Regions from separate parts of the Rhizobium sp. 9140 genome, predicted to be linked through region 4. Evidence: predicted binding sites of a transcription regulator. Region 4 holds the regulator's gene; each other region holds the start of a gene.
The links. Region 4 encodes LexA, which represses DNA repair genes until DNA is damaged. Its sites were predicted from a motif close to TGTTCNNNNTGTGTTCNG; they were not measured.
Positions count from the first base shown of each region.

Region 1 (4,208 bases), 810 kb from region 4:
CGACAAGTCGAGGATTCGACAGACGAAAACGGCGCACCAGTGCGTGAATGGCTTCGCGGTGTTTCTCAACGGCGGCGGACGGCTTCATCTTCGATCCTCGGGCCATATCCTCGGCCTGTATTCTCGTCTCGAGCCCATCATAGGCGCGCCTCGATATCGTACAACAGATGCCGCTGATGTAAATCTCCTATCCCCTCGCCCCTTCCAGCCACACCACCTGCTCGACACCGGCAAAGCGGGCGATGCGGGCGAGTTCGGCTTCAAGGCGCGCGTCGCGGCCGGCGGAGGGGCGGATGCCGGGTTCCCACCAGAGGCGCTTGACCTCCAGCACGCCCGTCTTGCGGTGGGCCTTCATATCGATGCGGCCGACGAGACGGTCGCCTTCGAGAAGCGGGAAGACGTAGTAGCCATATTGGCGCTTCGGCTCCGGCACGAAGATCTCGATGCGGTAATTGAAGCCGAACAGGCGCTCGGTGCGGGCGCGATCCCGCAGGAGCGGATCGAACGGGCTGAGGACGCGCAGGCGCGCCGGTGGGTCTTCCAGCGCGCCGAGCGTTTCGGGAAAGCCGGCGAGCGCGTGGGCGGCGCGCGGCCGGCTGCCGTCGGCGGGCGCGATCACCACCGATTGCAGCTCGTCCGCATGGGCCAGCACCCACCGGCGTGCGTCCTCCGGCGAGATCAGCGCGAAAAAGGCGGCGAGTTCGCCGTGGGTGGCAAAGCCGAGACGCTCAAGAGCGGCGCGGCAGCACCAGTCGATGAAGGTCTCCCGGTCCACCTCCGCTGCCCGGTACCTCTCCGGTATCACGCGCTCGGTCAGATCGTAGATCTTCTGAAAGCTGTCCCGGCCGGCAATCGCAAGCCTGCCGGTGCGCCAGAGATATTCGAGCGCGGTCTTTGACGGATGCCAGTTCCACCAGCCGCCGGAGGAGCGGTCCTCGTACTTGAAATCGCGTGCCAGCACCCGGCCGGTCTCGGTGATCTGCTTCAGCGTGTCGTCGAAGACATCCTCGAACCCCGCCTCCCGCCATTTCCGCCAGCGCTCCACCAGCGTCTCGCTCTCGCGGGCGAAGCGGTGCTTCCAGTAGACGAAGAACGCGCTGGGGATGATCGACGCATCATGCGTCCAATGTTCGAACAGCGCGCCATCCGTCTCCAGAAGGGCGGTCAGATGCTCCGGCCGGTAGGTCTGGTTGCGGGCGTGGAGGATCATGTGGTGGGCGCGCTCCACCGTGGAGATGCTGTCCACCTGCACGAAGCCGATCTTCGTGACGAGATCGAGCAGACCGGCCCTGGTCAGCGCCCGGTTGGGCGGCGATGCCAGCCCCTGGACGTTGAGGAAGATGCGGCGGGCATCGCGGTTGGATACGAGAATCGTCATGCTTTTGATCATGCTTTGTTCTGGCGAAGAATCAACTCCCGCTTTGCCTTTTGCCCGGCATCGCCTATGAACCGGCGATCCACTGCGACATCCGAGGAGACGGGATTGGAGATCCGCTTTGCCGATTGCAGCATTCGTTATGGCGAGACGGTCGCGCTGCATCCGCTCGACGTGGTTCTGACCGAGCGGCGAATCGGTGTGATCGGGCTCAACGGGTCGGGCAAGACGACCTTTGCGCGCGCCATCAACGGCCTCGTCAAGCCGAGCCAGGGCCGCGTCACGGTAAACGGGCTCGATACGGTCGCGGATGGGCCGGCGGTTCTCGGCACCGTCGGCTTCATCTTCCAGAACCCGCAGAACCAGCTGATCCTGCCGATCGTCGCCGACGATATCGCGCTTGGCCTGAAGAGCCGCGGCGTCGACAAGGCGGAGGTCGCCGCGCGGGTCGAGGCCATCCTCATGCGTTTCGGTATCGATCATCTGGCGCGGCGGCGCGTGCATGCGCTGTCGGGTGGCGAGACGCAGCTGGTCGCCATGGCGAGCGTGCTGGTGACCGAGCCCGACATCCTCATCCTCGACGAGCCGACCAACCAGCTGGACCTCAAGAACCGGAAGCGGGTGATCGACACGCTGGCGGGCTTGGACGAGGCGGCCCTCGTCGTCAGCCATGATCTTTCGCTGATCGAGAGCTTCGAGCGCGTGCTGCTGTTTCACGAGGGCCGCCTGATCGCCGACGGTGCGGCGGAGGATGTCGTGAAGGCCTATGAGGCAGTGGCGCTGTGCTGAAGAGCCTGCATATCGAGGGCACGACGCTGCTGCACCGGCTGTCCGTGCGCACCAAGCTCGCGGTCCTGTTCGCCGCCAGCCTCGTGCTCTTTCTGACGGTCGATCCGCTCGTTCTTGGCGGTGCGGTTCTGCTTTCGGCGCTCGTCTTTGTCACGGTGGGCGTCTCGTTTTCCGATGCCGTGTCGCGGCTTGCGTGGCCACTGGTCTCCATCGGGCTGGTGGCGGGGGCGACGGCTTTCTTCGAGACACCGGTTCACGGCCTCGTCGTCCTCTTCCGGTTCGCCACGCTCATCCTTCTCGCCGCCACGGTGACGGCCACGACGGAGGTCGGCGACTTCATGGAGGAGATCACCCGGCTCATGATGCCGTTCGAGCGGCTCGGCCTCGTGAATGCCGCCGATATCGGGCTGGCGCTGGGGCTGGTGCTGCGCTTCGTGCCGGAGATCGCGACGCGCTACGCGAGCCTGCGGGAAGCCCATGCGGCACGGGGCCTGCCCGTGCGCCCGCTGAAAATGCTGGCGCCGCTGATCATCCTCACGCTGAAAGATGCCGACATGATTGCCATGGCCATTGACGCACGCGGCCTGCGGCGTCACTAATCCGGCTTCATCAGCAACTCGTGAAAGGAGAGGCGAATGTCGACGCGCGACCTGGTTCTGACCGCCCTGTTTACCGCCATCATCATCGTCCTCGGCATCATCCCGCCGATCACGCTTGCCTTCGTGCCGGTGCCGATCACCGCGCAGTCGATGGGCGTCATGCTGGCCGGCTGCATCATCGGTGCCAAGCGCGGCGCGCTCGCCTATCTCCTCCTCATTCTCATGGTGGCCGTCGGCCTGCCGGTCCTGTCGGGCGGCCGCGGCGGGCTCGCCGTCCTTGCCGGCCCGACCGGCGGTTACATCGCGGGCTGGGTTCTGGGCACCTTCGTCACCGGCCTCATCGCCGAACGGATCGTTCGCGAAACCCAAGGCGGCGCACGCCAGATCGCCGGCTTCTTCCTCGCCTCGATCATCGGCGGCATCGGCGTCGTCTATCTCATGGGCACGATCTGGCTTGCCATCAATACGGGCATGGGCTTCGTGGCCGCTCTCTCGGCAAACGTCGCCTTCCTGCCGGGCGACCTGATCAAGGCCGGCATCGCAGCACTTGCGGCGCGTGCCGTGCTCGTCGGCTATCCCCTGCTGCCACAGCGGGCCTGACCGAAACCAAGCGTGAAGGGGGAACGGGCGGGGAAAAGCCGGCAAGGTGCTGGACCCGGCCCGCCTCCCGCTCTAGCTTGGCGCCCATGACAACCATTCTCTACGAAAACCCCATCTTCCTCGAGCATCAGGTGCCCGAGGGGCACCCGGAACGGCCCGACCGACTGCGGGCGCTCAATCTGGCGCTGGAGCACGAGCGGTTTTCCGATCTCGTTCGCCTTCAGGCGCCGCAGGGCAACGAGGATCTGGTGCTGCTCGCCCATCCGGAAGAGCACCTGCGCGCCGTCATGTCGGTGATCCCCGAAGAGGGCATCAACAGCTTCGAGGCGGACACCCATGCAAGCCCCGCCAGCCTGCAAGCGGCGCTGACCGGTATCGGCGGCGCGGTAGCGGCGGTGGACGCGGTTTTCACCGGCAAGGCCGACAATGTCTTCGTCGCCTCCCGTCCGCCCGGGCACCATGCCGAGAAGATGAAGGCCATGGGCTTCTGCTTCTTCAACAATGCCGCCATCGCCGCGCGGCATGCCCAGCGCGTACACGGGGCCGAGCGGGTGGCGATCGTCGATTGGGACGTGCACCACGGCAACGGCACGCAGGACATCTTCTATGACGATGCCTCCGTCCTCTTCTGTTCGACGCACCAGATGCCGCTTTATCCCGGCACCGGCGCCAAGGACGAGACCGGCACCCACAACACCATCGTCAACGCGCCGCTGTCTCCCGATACGGGCAGCGAGCATTTTCGCGAGGCGTTCAAGTCGCGCGTGCTGCCGGCGCTCGAGCGTTTCCAGCCGGATCTCATCATCATCTCGGCCGGGTTCGATGCCCATCACCGCGATCCGCTG
Region 1 is NZ_FJUR01000001.1:1,588,467-1,592,674, reverse strand. It holds gene GA0004734_RS07380 (nucleotidyltransferase family protein) at 1-88, opposite strand, end outside; gene GA0004734_RS07375 (winged helix-turn-helix domain-containing protein) at 188-1,378, opposite strand; gene GA0004734_RS07370 (energy-coupling factor ABC transporter ATP-binding protein) at 1,484-2,164, shown strand; gene GA0004734_RS07365 (energy-coupling factor transporter transmembrane component T family protein) at 2,161-2,763, shown strand; gene GA0004734_RS07360 (biotin transporter BioY) at 2,800-3,363, shown strand; gene GA0004734_RS07355 (histone deacetylase family protein) at 3,450-4,208, shown strand, end outside.
Region 1: the regulator LexA is predicted to act here: its motif matches at 1,384-1,401, upstream of GA0004734_RS07370 (energy-coupling factor ABC transporter ATP-binding protein).

Region 2 (4,208 bases), 1.8 Mb from region 4:
AACGCGGGCGACGATGAAATGATCCGGCTCGAACCAGGCGAAAAATCGCCGGCGACCGATAGGGATGCCGCTCGCCTCCAGAGCGGCGGGACGGGCGATCACCTCCATGATGTCCGCCGTCAATGTGCTTGTTGTGGATGTGCTGGCGCCGATCTCCTTGAAGCGCACGAAGGCCTTCATCTTGTGGCTGTCGCGACGCAGGGATTTTTCCATGGCATGGAGCCGGACGACGTCGGCGTCGGAAACGATGTCGAGCAGGTTGCGCTCGGCCTGCAGGCGCCAGAGCGTGCGATAAAGAAGCGTGAAGCGTCCGGGATCGGAGTGGCAGATCACGGTTTCGGCCAGCGTCATGAAGGCGCGGGGAACAGTGATCTCACGTGGTCCCTCCGGTTTTCCTTCTGCGTTCGGCCGCGCCGGCACAGGAGCGGCAAACAGATCGGTGGTTTCGTGCTTTTCGCGCCAGTCCACTTCTGTCGGCAGCGTTCCCGCGACCAGAAGCCGGCGTGCGGCCTCCCGCCATTCGCCAAAATCGCCCTTTCCGTCGAGCGTGACGGTTTGCCTCTCAATGCCCGGTGGCGGCATCAGAGAAGGACCAGCTGTTCCGGCTTGGGTGCGAACATCGTGCGCAGGTCCGGCCGGTCGATGAGGCGCGAGGGGGTCCAGCCCTCCGCGATGATGAAGGCCTGCACCTTTTTCAGCGAGACCTTTAGACGGGCGAGATCTTCCAGCCGCAAGGTCCGGTGCCGGCGGGCGGTGAGGATGGCGCGGACGATCTTCGTGCCGAAACCGGGTACGCGCAGAAGCATCTCGCGATCCGCCTTGTTGATATCCACGGGGAAACGCTGCCGGTTGGCAAGCGCCCAGGCAAGCTTCGGATCGAGATCGAGGTCGAGCATGCCATCCGGCTGGTCGCGCGTGATTTCGTCGATGCCGAAGCCATAGAAGCGGTAGAGCCAGTCGGCCTGATAGAGCCGATGCTCGCGCATCAGAGGCGGCTTGACGAGGGGCAGATTGCGGGAGGCATCCGGAATGGGACTGAAGGCGGAGTAATAGACGCGGCGCAGGCCGTAGCTGCCGTAAAGCCGCGCGCTGGTGCCGAGAATGACGCTGTCGTTTGCCTGGTCGGCTCCGACGATCATCTGCGTGCTCTGGCCGGCGGGCGCAAAGCGTCGTGTACGTTTGGTCTGGAGCGTCGGGTCGCGCATTTCCTCAATCTTCAGGCGAAGATCGCCCATCGATTTGCGAATGCCGTCCGGCCGCTTTTCCGGCGCATAGCGCGTCAGTCCGGCGTCCGTCGGCAACTCGATGTTGATCGACAGGCGGTCCGCATAAAGTCCAGCTTCCTCGATCAGCGCCGGGGACGCCTCGGGAATCGATTTCAGATGGATATAGCCGCGGAAATTATGCGTGACGCGCAGCTCCCGCGCGATGCGCACCATCTCCTCCATCGTGTGATCCGACGAGCGGATGATGCCGGACGAGAGGAACAGACCTTCAATATAGTTGCGGCGATAAAATTCGAGCGTCAGCCAGACCACTTCCTCGACCGAAAAGCGTGCACGCTCCACATTGCTGGACGACCGGTTGATGCAATAGGCGCAGTCGTAGATGCAGAAATTCGTCATCAGGATCTTGAGCAGAGAAATGCATCGCCCGTCCGGCGCATAGGCATGACAGATGCCGGATCCCTCCGTGGAGCCGAGACCGCCGCTGGCCGACGAATTGCGTTTCGTCGTTCCGCTGGAGGCGCAGGACGCATCGTATTTGGCGGCATCCGAAAGGATGGCCAAACGCTCTTTCAGCGATTTCTTCATGGTGTTCTACATATGTTCTTTTGCTGCGCGCGTCAATGTTATGTGCGTTGATGGTTTCGGTTTTCGAATCTTCAGCCTGTCTCGGATCAGGTTGTTGGCAATGTCACCGATGTTTTTCGGAACGATCGGTGGGGGCGCCTCGTTAAGATGGCGAACCCGTCATGACATTCGCGTCTGATATCGCCGACCCGAGAGGTTGGGGATCATCCCAGACAAGACCAGAGACAATAAGGAGCAGGCTCATGCCTTCCATTGCCGAATCCAAAATTCTCATTCTCGCCACGGACGGCTACGAACGGTCAGAACTGCGCGTTCCTTATGACAGCCTGAAAAAGCAGGGCGCGACGGTGAAGATCGCCTCGATCGGCAAGACCAGCATCAAGAGCTGGGACGAAAAGGACTGGGGCGACAGCATCGACGTCGATCTCGAAGCCAGGGACGTCAAGATCGAGGACTTCGATGCGCTCGTTCTGCCGGGCGGCCAGATCAACCCGGACAAGCTGCGCGTCGAGGACGAGGCGTTGCGAATTGTCCGCGACTTCGTGTCGTCCGGCAAGGTCGTCGCGGCCATCTGCCATGCGCCCTGGCTTCTGGTCGAAACCGGTGCGGTTAAGGGGCTGAAGGTCACGTCCTTCAAGTCGATCAAGACGGATGTCGTCAATGCCGGCGGTCTGTGGTCGGATGAGGCCGTGGTGACCGACAAGGGCATCATCACCTCTCGCAACCCCGGCGATCTTGATGCCTTCGTGGCGAAGATCGTCGAGGAAGTGGAAGAAGGCCGTCACGACCGCAAGGCCGCTTAAGGCCCTTTTTCCGCATGACATCTTCGACCGGCTCCATCCAGCGATGGGGCCGGTTTTTTCGTGTCGAGCGACAGGAGCATTCTCACATGTCGCGTGAGACTTGCGAAGATGAGATGAGACAGGCACAACATGGCATGATGTCCCTGTCCGATCGCCATCCCGTCCGTCTCCGTCGCTCGGTGCTCTGCGTTCCAGCCGACAACGAGCGCGCACTTGCCAAAGTGTCGAGCCTTTCGCCCGATGCCGTGATCTACGATCTGGAGGACGCGGTGCTTCCGGAGCGCAAGGCCGATGCGCGCCATGCGCTGGTGCGCCATCTGGCGGATGTTGCGCCCGGTATCGAGCGGATCGTCCGTATCAACAGTCTTGCCTCGGGTTTTGGCGAGGCGGATCTCGAAGCGCTTTTCGCCTGCCGGTTCGATGCCGTTCTATTGCCGAAGGTGGAAGGGCCACGCGATATTCTCGACATTGCCGAAGGGTTGGATGAGGGCAACGGTCCGGAAGATCTGCGGCTCTGGGCGATGATCGAGACGCCGAGAGGCGTTCTCAATGCGGCGGCGATCGCCGAGGCCGGACGCACGCGTGGCGGGCGGCTCGATTGCCTCATTCCCGGCCTCAACGATCTGCGCAAGGAAACCGGTGTCGCCGCCCTTCCCGGGCGAGGCTACCTCGTGCCCTGGCTCATGCAGATCCTGCTTGCAGGACGTGGCAGCGGGCTCGATGTTCTCGACGCCGTCTTCAACGATATCGGCGATGCCGAGGGTTTCGCGCAGGAATGCGCCGCCGGCCGCGACATGGGGTTCGATGGAAAGATGCTGATCCATCCGCAGCAGATCGCGCCGGCCAATTCCACCTTCGGCCCCTCCGTTCAGGATGAGGCGGAGGCTCTGGAGATCGTCGCGGCTTTTGCTGAACCCGACAATGCAGGCAGGTCGGTCATCGTCCACAAGGGCAAAATGGTCGAAGCCTTGCATCTCGAACAGGCGATGACCTGTCTTGCAAAGGTCGAGGCCATCAGAAACAAAGGAATGCAGCTATGAAACTCTACCGCTTTCTCACCGGCCCTGACGATGCGAGCTTCTGTCATAAGGTAACGGCCGCCCTCAACAAGGGCTGGCATCTCCATGGTTCGCCGACCTACACCTTCAATGCCGATGCACAGGTCATGCAGTGCGGTCAGGCCGTGGTGAAGGATGTCGAAGGCAAGGACTACGTGCCGGATATGAAGCTGTCCGAGCAATAGGCGACAGCCATGCGCGTGCGGCGGGCTCCTACCCGCCGACATGCTCCACGCTCGCCTCGATACGCTCCATATCGTCATCCGACAGGCCGAAGTGGTGGCCGATCTCGTGGATCAGCACATGGGTGATGATGTCGCCCAGCGTCTCGTCGTTTTCGGCCCAGTAATCGAGGATCGGCCGGCGATAGAGCGTGATCCGGTTCGGCATCGTGCCGGTTTCCATGGTGAAACGCTCGCCGATACCCCGCCCTTCGAACAGACCCAGCAGATCGAACGGCGTTTCCAGCGCCATGTCCTCGAACACGTCGTCATCCGGAAAATCCTCGATCTCGATGATGAGGTCTGTGGCCA
Region 2 is NZ_FJUR01000001.1:607,602-611,809, reverse strand. It holds gene GA0004734_RS02805 (UdgX family uracil-DNA binding protein) at 1-582, opposite strand, end outside; gene GA0004734_RS02800 (putative DNA modification/repair radical SAM protein) at 582-1,814, opposite strand; gene GA0004734_RS02795 (type 1 glutamine amidotransferase domain-containing protein) at 2,057-2,617, shown strand; gene GA0004734_RS02790 (HpcH/HpaI aldolase/citrate lyase family protein) at 2,755-3,657, shown strand; gene GA0004734_RS02785 (DUF1737 domain-containing protein) at 3,654-3,860, shown strand; gene GA0004734_RS02780 (metallopeptidase family protein) at 3,889-4,208, opposite strand, start outside.
Region 2: the regulator LexA is predicted to act here: its motif matches at 1,817-1,834, upstream of GA0004734_RS02800 (putative DNA modification/repair radical SAM protein).

Region 3 (4,208 bases), 860 kb from region 4:
GCGCTTGCCCGCATGTCCGGCTCCGGCGCCACCTGCTTCGGGCTCTTTCTCGACGTCGAGGGGCGAGACCGGGCGGCGGTGCGCATCCGCAAGGCCTATCCCGACTGGTATCTTCTGCCCTGCAGCACGCTGGGAAGCCATTGCGGGGCTCCCGACACCGAGAGGACGAAGACCTTATGACGATCGACACGACGCGGACCTTCGTGCCCGTTTCCATCGCGGTGCTCACCGTTTCCGACACCCGGACGCCGGAAACGGACACATCCGGCGATACGCTGGTGGCGCGACTGACGCAGGCCGGCCATGTGCTGGCCGCACGCGGCATCGTGGCCGACGACCGCGCCGCCATCGCCGGTCAGGTAACGGCCTGGAGCCTCGACCCCGGAGTGGACGTCATCATCACCACCGGCGGCACCGGCTTTACCGGACGCGACGTGACGCCGGAGGCGCTGGAGCCGCTGTTCGAAAAGACGATGGACGGCTTTTCCGCCATCTTCCATCGCATTTCGTATGAGAAGATCGGCACCTCGACCATCCAGTCGCGCGCGACCGGCGGCGTGCTGAACGCGACCTTCGTCTTCGTGCTGCCCGGCTCGCCCGGAGCCTGCCGCGATGCCTGGGACGGCATCCTCAGCCAACAGCTCGACCTGCGTCACCGGCCCTGCAATTTCGTGGAGATCATGCCACGGCTGGACGAACACCTGAAGCGGTGAGTGTGGGTGGATTTGGAAAGAAAGACCCTCACCGACCCGAAGCCCAGGCAGGCATAAGCTCGCTCGACAGGCGGTGCACGCCGCGACGGGACACGAAATCGGCGAGCATCATGCCCGGTCTCGTCATACCGGCGGCCTGCGTGCGCTTGATCAGAAAGCCCTGTTCCAGAACCGGGCGGCGCGAGGCGAGACGTGCCAGAAGGGACCGGCGGTGCCGGCGGGAGGCGGAGAAGCAGGCAGGACCGCCACCGATGGCCATGTGCTCGGCGATCTCGTCCACCCAGCGGCCGAGCGGCCGGGCGCCCGGCTCGATCAGAAGCAGCCACTCGCCCCGCGCCGACCCGATGACTTCCGCCATCTCCCAGCGCGTGAGGAACCGCGCGCCCGCGGCATCGGCCACGCGGCCGGAGGCATCCTGCGAGCCGTGATCGAGGATGATCACGTCGCTGACGAGACCTTCCACAGCGCCGGCCACCAGCGCGGCCAGCGACTGCGCCAGCCTCGTCTCGCTATCGCGGGTTTCCATCAGGATTGTCAGCATGGCCGGTCGTACCGCATTGCACGCGGGAATGCCATAAAACCTGCGCAGAGCGGAACAATCTCCCGTCATTCATGATGAATCCAGAAGCTTCGGGGACGCTTGGAAGCGGGGCCAGCACATTTGTTCTTGCATTGTTCTCCTTTTAGGGTTACGACGAACGGAAGAGAGAACGACATGACGGTTCGGCGAAAACCACACCGTCCATGTTCCCCGGAGTGTCCCATGAACGATCTGTCCCATGTCAGGCAGGGCGCATTTGCGCCCGGCAATCGGGCCGATGTGGCCGACGCACTGATGGTCGAAAGCGGCCTTCGCATCGAGGTGGACCGCCGTCGCGGCCGTGGTGCCGGGATCAACCCCTCGGGAAGGTTCGAGCCCGTGACGCGCAGCACCGAGGACGATGGCTGGAACGCGCTGGAAAACCTGCCGCCGTTCAAGACCGAGGTGCAGGTGGAAAAGCCGCGCACGATCATCGCCCGTAACGATTCGCCCGACATTCCCTTCGACCGCTCGGTCAATCCCTATCGCGGCTGCGAGCATGGCTGCATCTACTGCTTCGCCCGGCCGACGCATGCCTATATGGGCCTGTCCGCCGGTCTCGATTTCGAGGCGCGGCTGTTTGCCAAACCCGATGCGGCCAAGCTTCTGGAGCGCGAACTGGCCAAGCCCGGCTACAAGGTGAAGCCGATCGCCATCGGCACGAATACGGATCCTTACCAGCCGATCGAGAAGGAATGGCGGATCATGCGTCAGATCCTGGAAGTGCTGAAGGCGGCGGATCACCCCGTCATGATCGTCACGAAATCGGCGATGGTCCTGCGCGATATCGACATTCTCGCGCCCATGGCCGAGAAGGGCCTCGCCCGCGTCGGTCTCTCGGTCACGACGCTCGACCGCAAGCTCGCCCGGCTGATGGAACCCCGCGCCTCGACGCCGGAGAAGCGGCTGGACGCGATCCGCAAGCTGTCGGAGGCCGGCATTCCCACCAGCGTACTGATGGCGCCGGTCATTCCCGCGCTGAACGACCATGAGATCGAGCGCGTGCTGGACTCCGCCAAGGCGGCCGGGGCAACGGAGGCGAGCTACGTCATCCTGCGGCTGCCGCTGGAAGTCAGCCCCCTCTTCCGCGACTGGCTGCTGCAACATTATCCGGATCGCTACCGGCACGTCATGTCGCTCGTGCGCTCGATGCGCGACGGTAAGGACTACGATGCCGACTTCACCAAGCGGATGAAGGGTGCCGGACCCTATGCCTGGCAAATCGGCCGTCGCTTCGACCTTGCCGCCAAACGGCTGGAACTGAACACGAACCGGCGGGCGCTGAACTGCGATATCTTCGTGCCGCCACTCGGGACGGGTGTTCAGCTCTCGCTACTCTGAGGCTCTCATCTTCATCCGGCACGTTCCGGACAGCAAATGGGATCGCATGTCCCTCGTACCATGCGATCGCTCGCGGCAGGTGTCTTCCGCAAAGCCACCTGCCCTCTGCCCCCCGGCGCCGCCGCATCCGCCTGGGGTCTTGCGGGGAATCGGTCTCCCGTGCGAATTTGCCGCCATGGCACGCCGCACAACGACCGATTCCCCGCTCCTCTTCGACATTCGCCTCAGCCCCGATTTCAGTCTGGAAGAGGCGGCACAGCGTGATGGTCTGTGGCCGGTCGCCGGCACGGACGAAGCCGGGCGGGGACCGCTTGCCGGCCCTGTGGTCGCCGCCGCCGTCATCCTCGACCCCAAGCGCATTCCTGATGGCCTGAACGACAGCAAGCAGCTGACGGCGCAGCGGCGGGAGGTCCTGTTTACCGAAATCCTCGCGACCGCCACCGTCTCTATCGCATCCTCCGGCGCGGGGCGCATCGACGGCACGGATATCCGCAAGGCGAGCCTCGACGCGATGCGGCGCGCGGTCTGCGGTCTTCACCGGCGGCCGGCTCTCGTGCTTGCGGACGGACGGGACGTCCCGCCGGGGCTCGCCTGCGAAGGTCGGGCCGTCATCAAGGGCGATGCCCGTTCCCTGTCCATCGCTGCGGCCTCCATCGTCGCCAAGGTCGCGCGCGACCGAATGATGACCCGGGCGGACGGCATCTTTCCCCGCTACGGTTTTGCCATGCATGCCGGCTACGCCACCGCGCATCACCGCAGCGCCATTCTTCTCTACGGCCCCTGCCGGCTGCACCGCATGACGTTTCGCCCCTTGAGGTCCGATGAAGCCGAGCCGGACATCGCTCCGGCCGAGATGCCCGTATCAGGCTGAAACATCCCCGGCACCGGCTGCGAACCCGAATGGGCATCTGTCCGCGCGGGAGATTCGGCGGCCCTGCCGCAGATATCTTCATTTTTAGTAAATTCTTTTATACCACAATTGGTCTCAAGGACGTTGGGTAAGGACGCCTATGACATCGAGGGGACCTGAAAATGCATATTGAGGATTACATCAAGACGTGGCCGAGCCAGGACCAGGCCGCCGGAGAAAGCATTCATGCGCGCGTTTCCAAGCATTTGGACGCGGTTCTCCTTGAGGCTTACAGCGCCATTGACGCCACGCTGACCGCTGTTCCGCTGGACGTGCTCGCCCGTGAGCGGCGGAAGTTCCGCGCGATTACCACGGGCAATTTCTCCCCGGAGTATTTCAGCGAACAGGCTGTCATTGCAAAGAACATTGCCCAGTTCTTGACCTTCCCCGAGTATCTTCTCGGCTATGCGGGCTACGCCTCGGGCCTCGTTGCCGGCTTGCTGAAAGACACTAGCTGGAGCAGAGCAAAGCGCGACCAGGAAGTCCGGCTCCTCCTGCGATCCGTCTTCAGCGATGTTGCTGTTGTCATGTTCCATTTCTTCAACGAAATGAACGAGAAGGCGGAAGGCGAACGCGAAGCCTTCAATCAGGCACGCGAGGCCGAGGCGCGCCACGACGAGGAGATCGTCAACGAGATCGGCAAGGCCTTGCGGGCGCTGGAAGA
Region 3 is NZ_FJUR01000001.1:1,536,875-1,541,082, reverse strand. It holds gene GA0004734_RS07160 (4-(cytidine 5'-diphospho)-2-C-methyl-D-erythritol kinase) at 1-180, shown strand, start outside; gene moaB (molybdenum cofactor biosynthesis protein B) at 177-713, shown strand; gene GA0004734_RS07150 (glycosyl transferase) at 742-1,254, opposite strand; gene GA0004734_RS07145 (PA0069 family radical SAM protein) at 1,477-2,634, shown strand; gene GA0004734_RS07140 (ribonuclease HII) at 2,810-3,505, shown strand; gene GA0004734_RS07135 (methyl-accepting chemotaxis protein) at 3,667-4,208, shown strand, end outside.
Region 3: the regulator LexA is predicted to act here: its motif matches at 1,376-1,393, upstream of GA0004734_RS07145 (PA0069 family radical SAM protein).

Region 4 (4,208 bases):
CATCGTCAATCCATTGGCGACATATTAGATTTACGGGGGGAACAATGAAAATCACTACGACAGGCGCGATTATCATCAGCGCCATTTTTATGTCCGGGGCAGCGCAGGCCGAGGATCTTGTGTTCACATTGAAGAACAGCACGACATCCGTTCTCACGCGATTCTACACGTCACCTGTCGGTGTTAGTGATTGGGAGGGAGACGTGTTCGGCGAGCAGGTTCTCAATCCCGGTGAGACAATCGAGCTCACGATTGCAGACGGTAGAGACGTTTGTAACTACGACATGCGTTTCGAATTCGAAGAGGGTTCAGATCTCGCAACGACGGAGGACAAGCAAAATTTATGCGAAATGGGGTCCTACACCATCCACGAATGATGAGCCCGATGTTCGAATAACGCCTTTAATATATCGGAGTAGCTGGCCGACATGCCCGGATATTACAGCGAGCTAGCTGCTCCGACAGTCGTCAACAGGACACTGTTTCCCAGATCGTTGTTTGCATATTTGATCACAAGTATACTGAGGACGGATGCAAGCATCCCGACAAAAATCATTCTCATAATGACGTCCTTATCGCATAAGAATGCGCGTTTCTCGTAAATAGGCTGTAAGCAACACCAAAAAAAGCGAATTGAAATCTCTAACCCGACCGTAATTCGGCAAGGCAGAGATTTGATTGGTTTTTACCTGCCACCGCTTCACCCGGACTAGAAAACCAAGTAGTTTCTGTGTCGGCTACAAACAGTCTTTTGCCAAATCCGGAACTTCGTCTGGGGTTGTGCATACTCACAACATCGCACCTCCCACAAAGCCACCTTCCTAAAGGTCAAAAATGACTGCCCGAAATATTTGCAATATTCCAGACATGCTCGCCTCCGCTGTGTTCACCCGGTAAACGCCGGCCTGTCCATGCAGTTCCATAGACTTTCACGTGCAGATATCGTTAAAGCTGGCAAGCCTCAGAACTGAACGCGTTCCGCCTAATTGTTTACGAACAGGACGACAGGTGGCGCAAATTTCCGGCCGGTTGGTAACTTAATAAATGACGAAGATTTGCTCAGATCTCACACCACGAGATTTCATGAGCCACCAATGACCCCTTCGTCATCCCCTACTGGATGCGGCATCCAGCGACGTCACGTCCGCGCGCTCAAACGTGTCTCCTCATCTCACGGACGTCAGGTAGCCAAGCTCCGGCTCAAGGCCGGACTGACAAGGAGGCTGATGGCTCAACCCTCAAATCTTCCATTTGCAAAATGTGACGGTTACGATTTTGTCTGTTGTCGCCGGGACAGTCATCAACCAGGACCGTGGAAAACCTGAACCTTAACAAGCACGCTGCAAAAGCTCCATATGCAGGAACCTAAGGACAACAAGACTTCGATCAATCCTCCCGATGGCGACGTCCTCGCCTCTTACTGGTAACGGCGAATCAAGCCGACGAGCTTTCCCTGCACCTTCACGCGTTCTGGGCCGAAAATTCGTGTCTCATACGCTGGATTGGCTGCTTCAAGAGCAACAGAGGCGCCCTTGCGGCGGAAACGCTTAAGGGTCGCTTCCTCGTCATCCACGAGGGCAACGACGATCTCACCGGGGCTGGCACTGTTGGCATTCCGGATGATCACGGTGTCACCGTCCAGAATACCCGCTTCGATCATCGAGTCGCCTCGGACTTCCAAAGCGTAGTGCTCGCCATTGCCGATCATAAAGGCGGGAACGGAGATATCGTGCGTATTGTTCTGGATGGCGGAAATCGGGACGCCCGCGGCAATGCGCCCCATCACCGGAACCGACACGCTATTGTCGTTGCCAACCTCAGCCGCTGACTTCAGCGCATTGTCAGGTGCGGAGCTTCCCCTGCTTCCTTGGATCACGCTCGGCGAAAAACCGCGCTTGGGCGGGACTGCCGCCAGATACGCGTCAGGCAGCTTGATGACCTCAAGCGCTCGTGCCCGGTTGGGCAGGCGCCGGATGAATCCGCGCTCTTCAAGGGCCGTGATCAGCCGGTGAATGCCGGACTTGGACGCGAGATCCAGTGCATCCTTCATTTCATCGAATGAGGGGGGAACACCCGATTCCTTCATGCGCTCATGAATGAAAATCAACAGTTCCTGTTGCTTGCGGGTCAGCATAATCAATCGACTCCAGAGTCACGAAACAAAGCAAGAACAGTGTTATATGTTCCTCATGTGTTCTGCAAGTGGCATTGTGGTTAAACCACATCTGGAAGGATCAACAGCGGGCGCTCGTCGTAAGCGTTGCTTTTGAACTCCACGAAAAGAGGAACTGTTGGCGACGCACAACCTCCCTCAGCTTCACAATAGCAACGCCGCCATGAGCTTACCCATGACGGCGCGAAAGAGACATCGAATTTAGGTATCAACCCGCGGCAACCTTGCGCGAATCAGAACGGGATATCGTCATCCAGGTCGCGAGAGAAGCCGCCGCTTGATCCGCCGGTGCTACCCGATCGGGCACCCGAGGACTGGGCGGGGCGATCGTAATCGTCGCCGTAGTTTGCCCCACCGCTTCCGCCACCATATTCCGAGCTGCCACGGCTTCCGCCACCGCCACCGCTGCCTCCACCATCGCGACCGTCAAGCATCGTCAGCGTCGAGTTGAAGCCCTGGAGCACCACTTCCGTGGAGTAACGGTCGTTTCCGTCCTTGTCCTGCCACTTGCGGGTCTGCAGCGCACCCTCCAGATACAGCTTGGCGCCCTTCTTTACATATTGCTCTACGACCTTGCATAGGCCTTCGTTGAAGACCACGACGGTGTGCCACTCCGTTTTCTCGCGCCGCTCACCGGAGTTCCGGTCACGCCAGCTTTCGGATGTCGCGATGCGCAGGTTTGCGATCGGCTTGCCATCCTGTGTCCGCCGAATCTCCGGGTCCGCCCCGACGTTGCCGATGAGGATCACCTTGTTGACGCTACCAGCCATCTTTTTCCCTGTCTCCTAAAAGCGGCTCAACGATCCGCATCGTGTGCCAAGTCTACGCTGTTGAACGCGGCATTTCGCCCTCGGCCAGCAGCAATCCACAACAGTTTACAAATTTGTTCTTTATTTGTTCTATGTCTTGGGTATGATCCTGTCAAGCGAGGCCTTTCCAGGCCGCAGAGGGGATCACAGACTGGGGTTTGTTGTGACAACAGACAGCGGTTCACCGCGACAAAGGAATAGCGGTTTCCCGAAAACACGCCTCGACATATGAAGTAATGATCTTAAGTAAGGGCTTCGTCCCCAAGCAGAGCGTCCGACCATGAGCGAATTCAAGACCATTTCGATCCGCGGTGCGCGGGAGCACAATCTGAAGGGCGTCGATCTCGATCTGCCGCGCAACAAGCTGATCGTGATGACGGGCCTCTCCGGCTCCGGGAAGTCGTCGCTCGCATTCGATACGATCTATGCCGAAGGGCAGCGCCGCTACGTCGAGAGCCTTTCGGCCTATGCCCGACAGTTCCTCGAGATGATGCAGAAGCCGGACGTCGATTTGATCGAAGGCCTGTCGCCGGCGATTTCCATCGAGCAGAAGACGACGTCGAAAAATCCGCGCTCGACGGTGGGAACGGTCACCGAGATTTACGACTACATGCGCCTTTTGTTTGCGCGCGTTGGCGTGCCCTATTCGCCGGCGACAGGTCTGCCGATCGAGAGCCAGACGGTCAGTCAGATGGTCGATCGCGTTCTAGGGATGGAGGAAGGTGCGCGCCTATACATTCTCGCGCCGATGATCCGAGGGCGAAAGGGCGAGTACAAGAAAGAACTCGCGGAGCTCATGAAGAAGGGCTTTCAGCGCGTCAAGGTGGATGGTCAGTTCTACGAGATTGCCGATGTTCCCGCGCTCGACAAGAAGTACAAGCATGACATCGATGTGGTCGTCGACAGATTGGTGGTGCGCGGCGATATCGCGGCAAGACTTGCGGACAGTCTGGAGACCTCACTGCGGCTTGCGGATGGCTTGGCGATTGCGGAATTTGCCGACAAGCCGCTGCCGGAGAAGGAGACATCCGCCGGCGGTTCCGCCAACAAATCGCTGAACGAGACGCATGAGCGCGTGCTGTTCTCGGAAAAGTTTGCCTGCCCCGTTTCCGGCTTCACGATTTCGGAGATCGAGCCCCGACTGTTTTCGTTCAACAATCCCTTCGGCGCCTGCCCGACCTGCGATGGTCTCGGCAGCCAGCAGAAGATCGATGAGGCGCTGATCG
Region 4 is NZ_FJUR01000001.1:2,395,731-2,399,938, forward strand. It holds gene GA0004734_RS11320 (hypothetical protein) at 45-377, shown strand; gene lexA (transcriptional repressor LexA) at 1,418-2,134, opposite strand; gene GA0004734_RS11330 (single-stranded DNA-binding protein) at 2,407-2,943, opposite strand; gene uvrA (excinuclease ABC subunit UvrA) at 3,263-4,208, shown strand, end outside.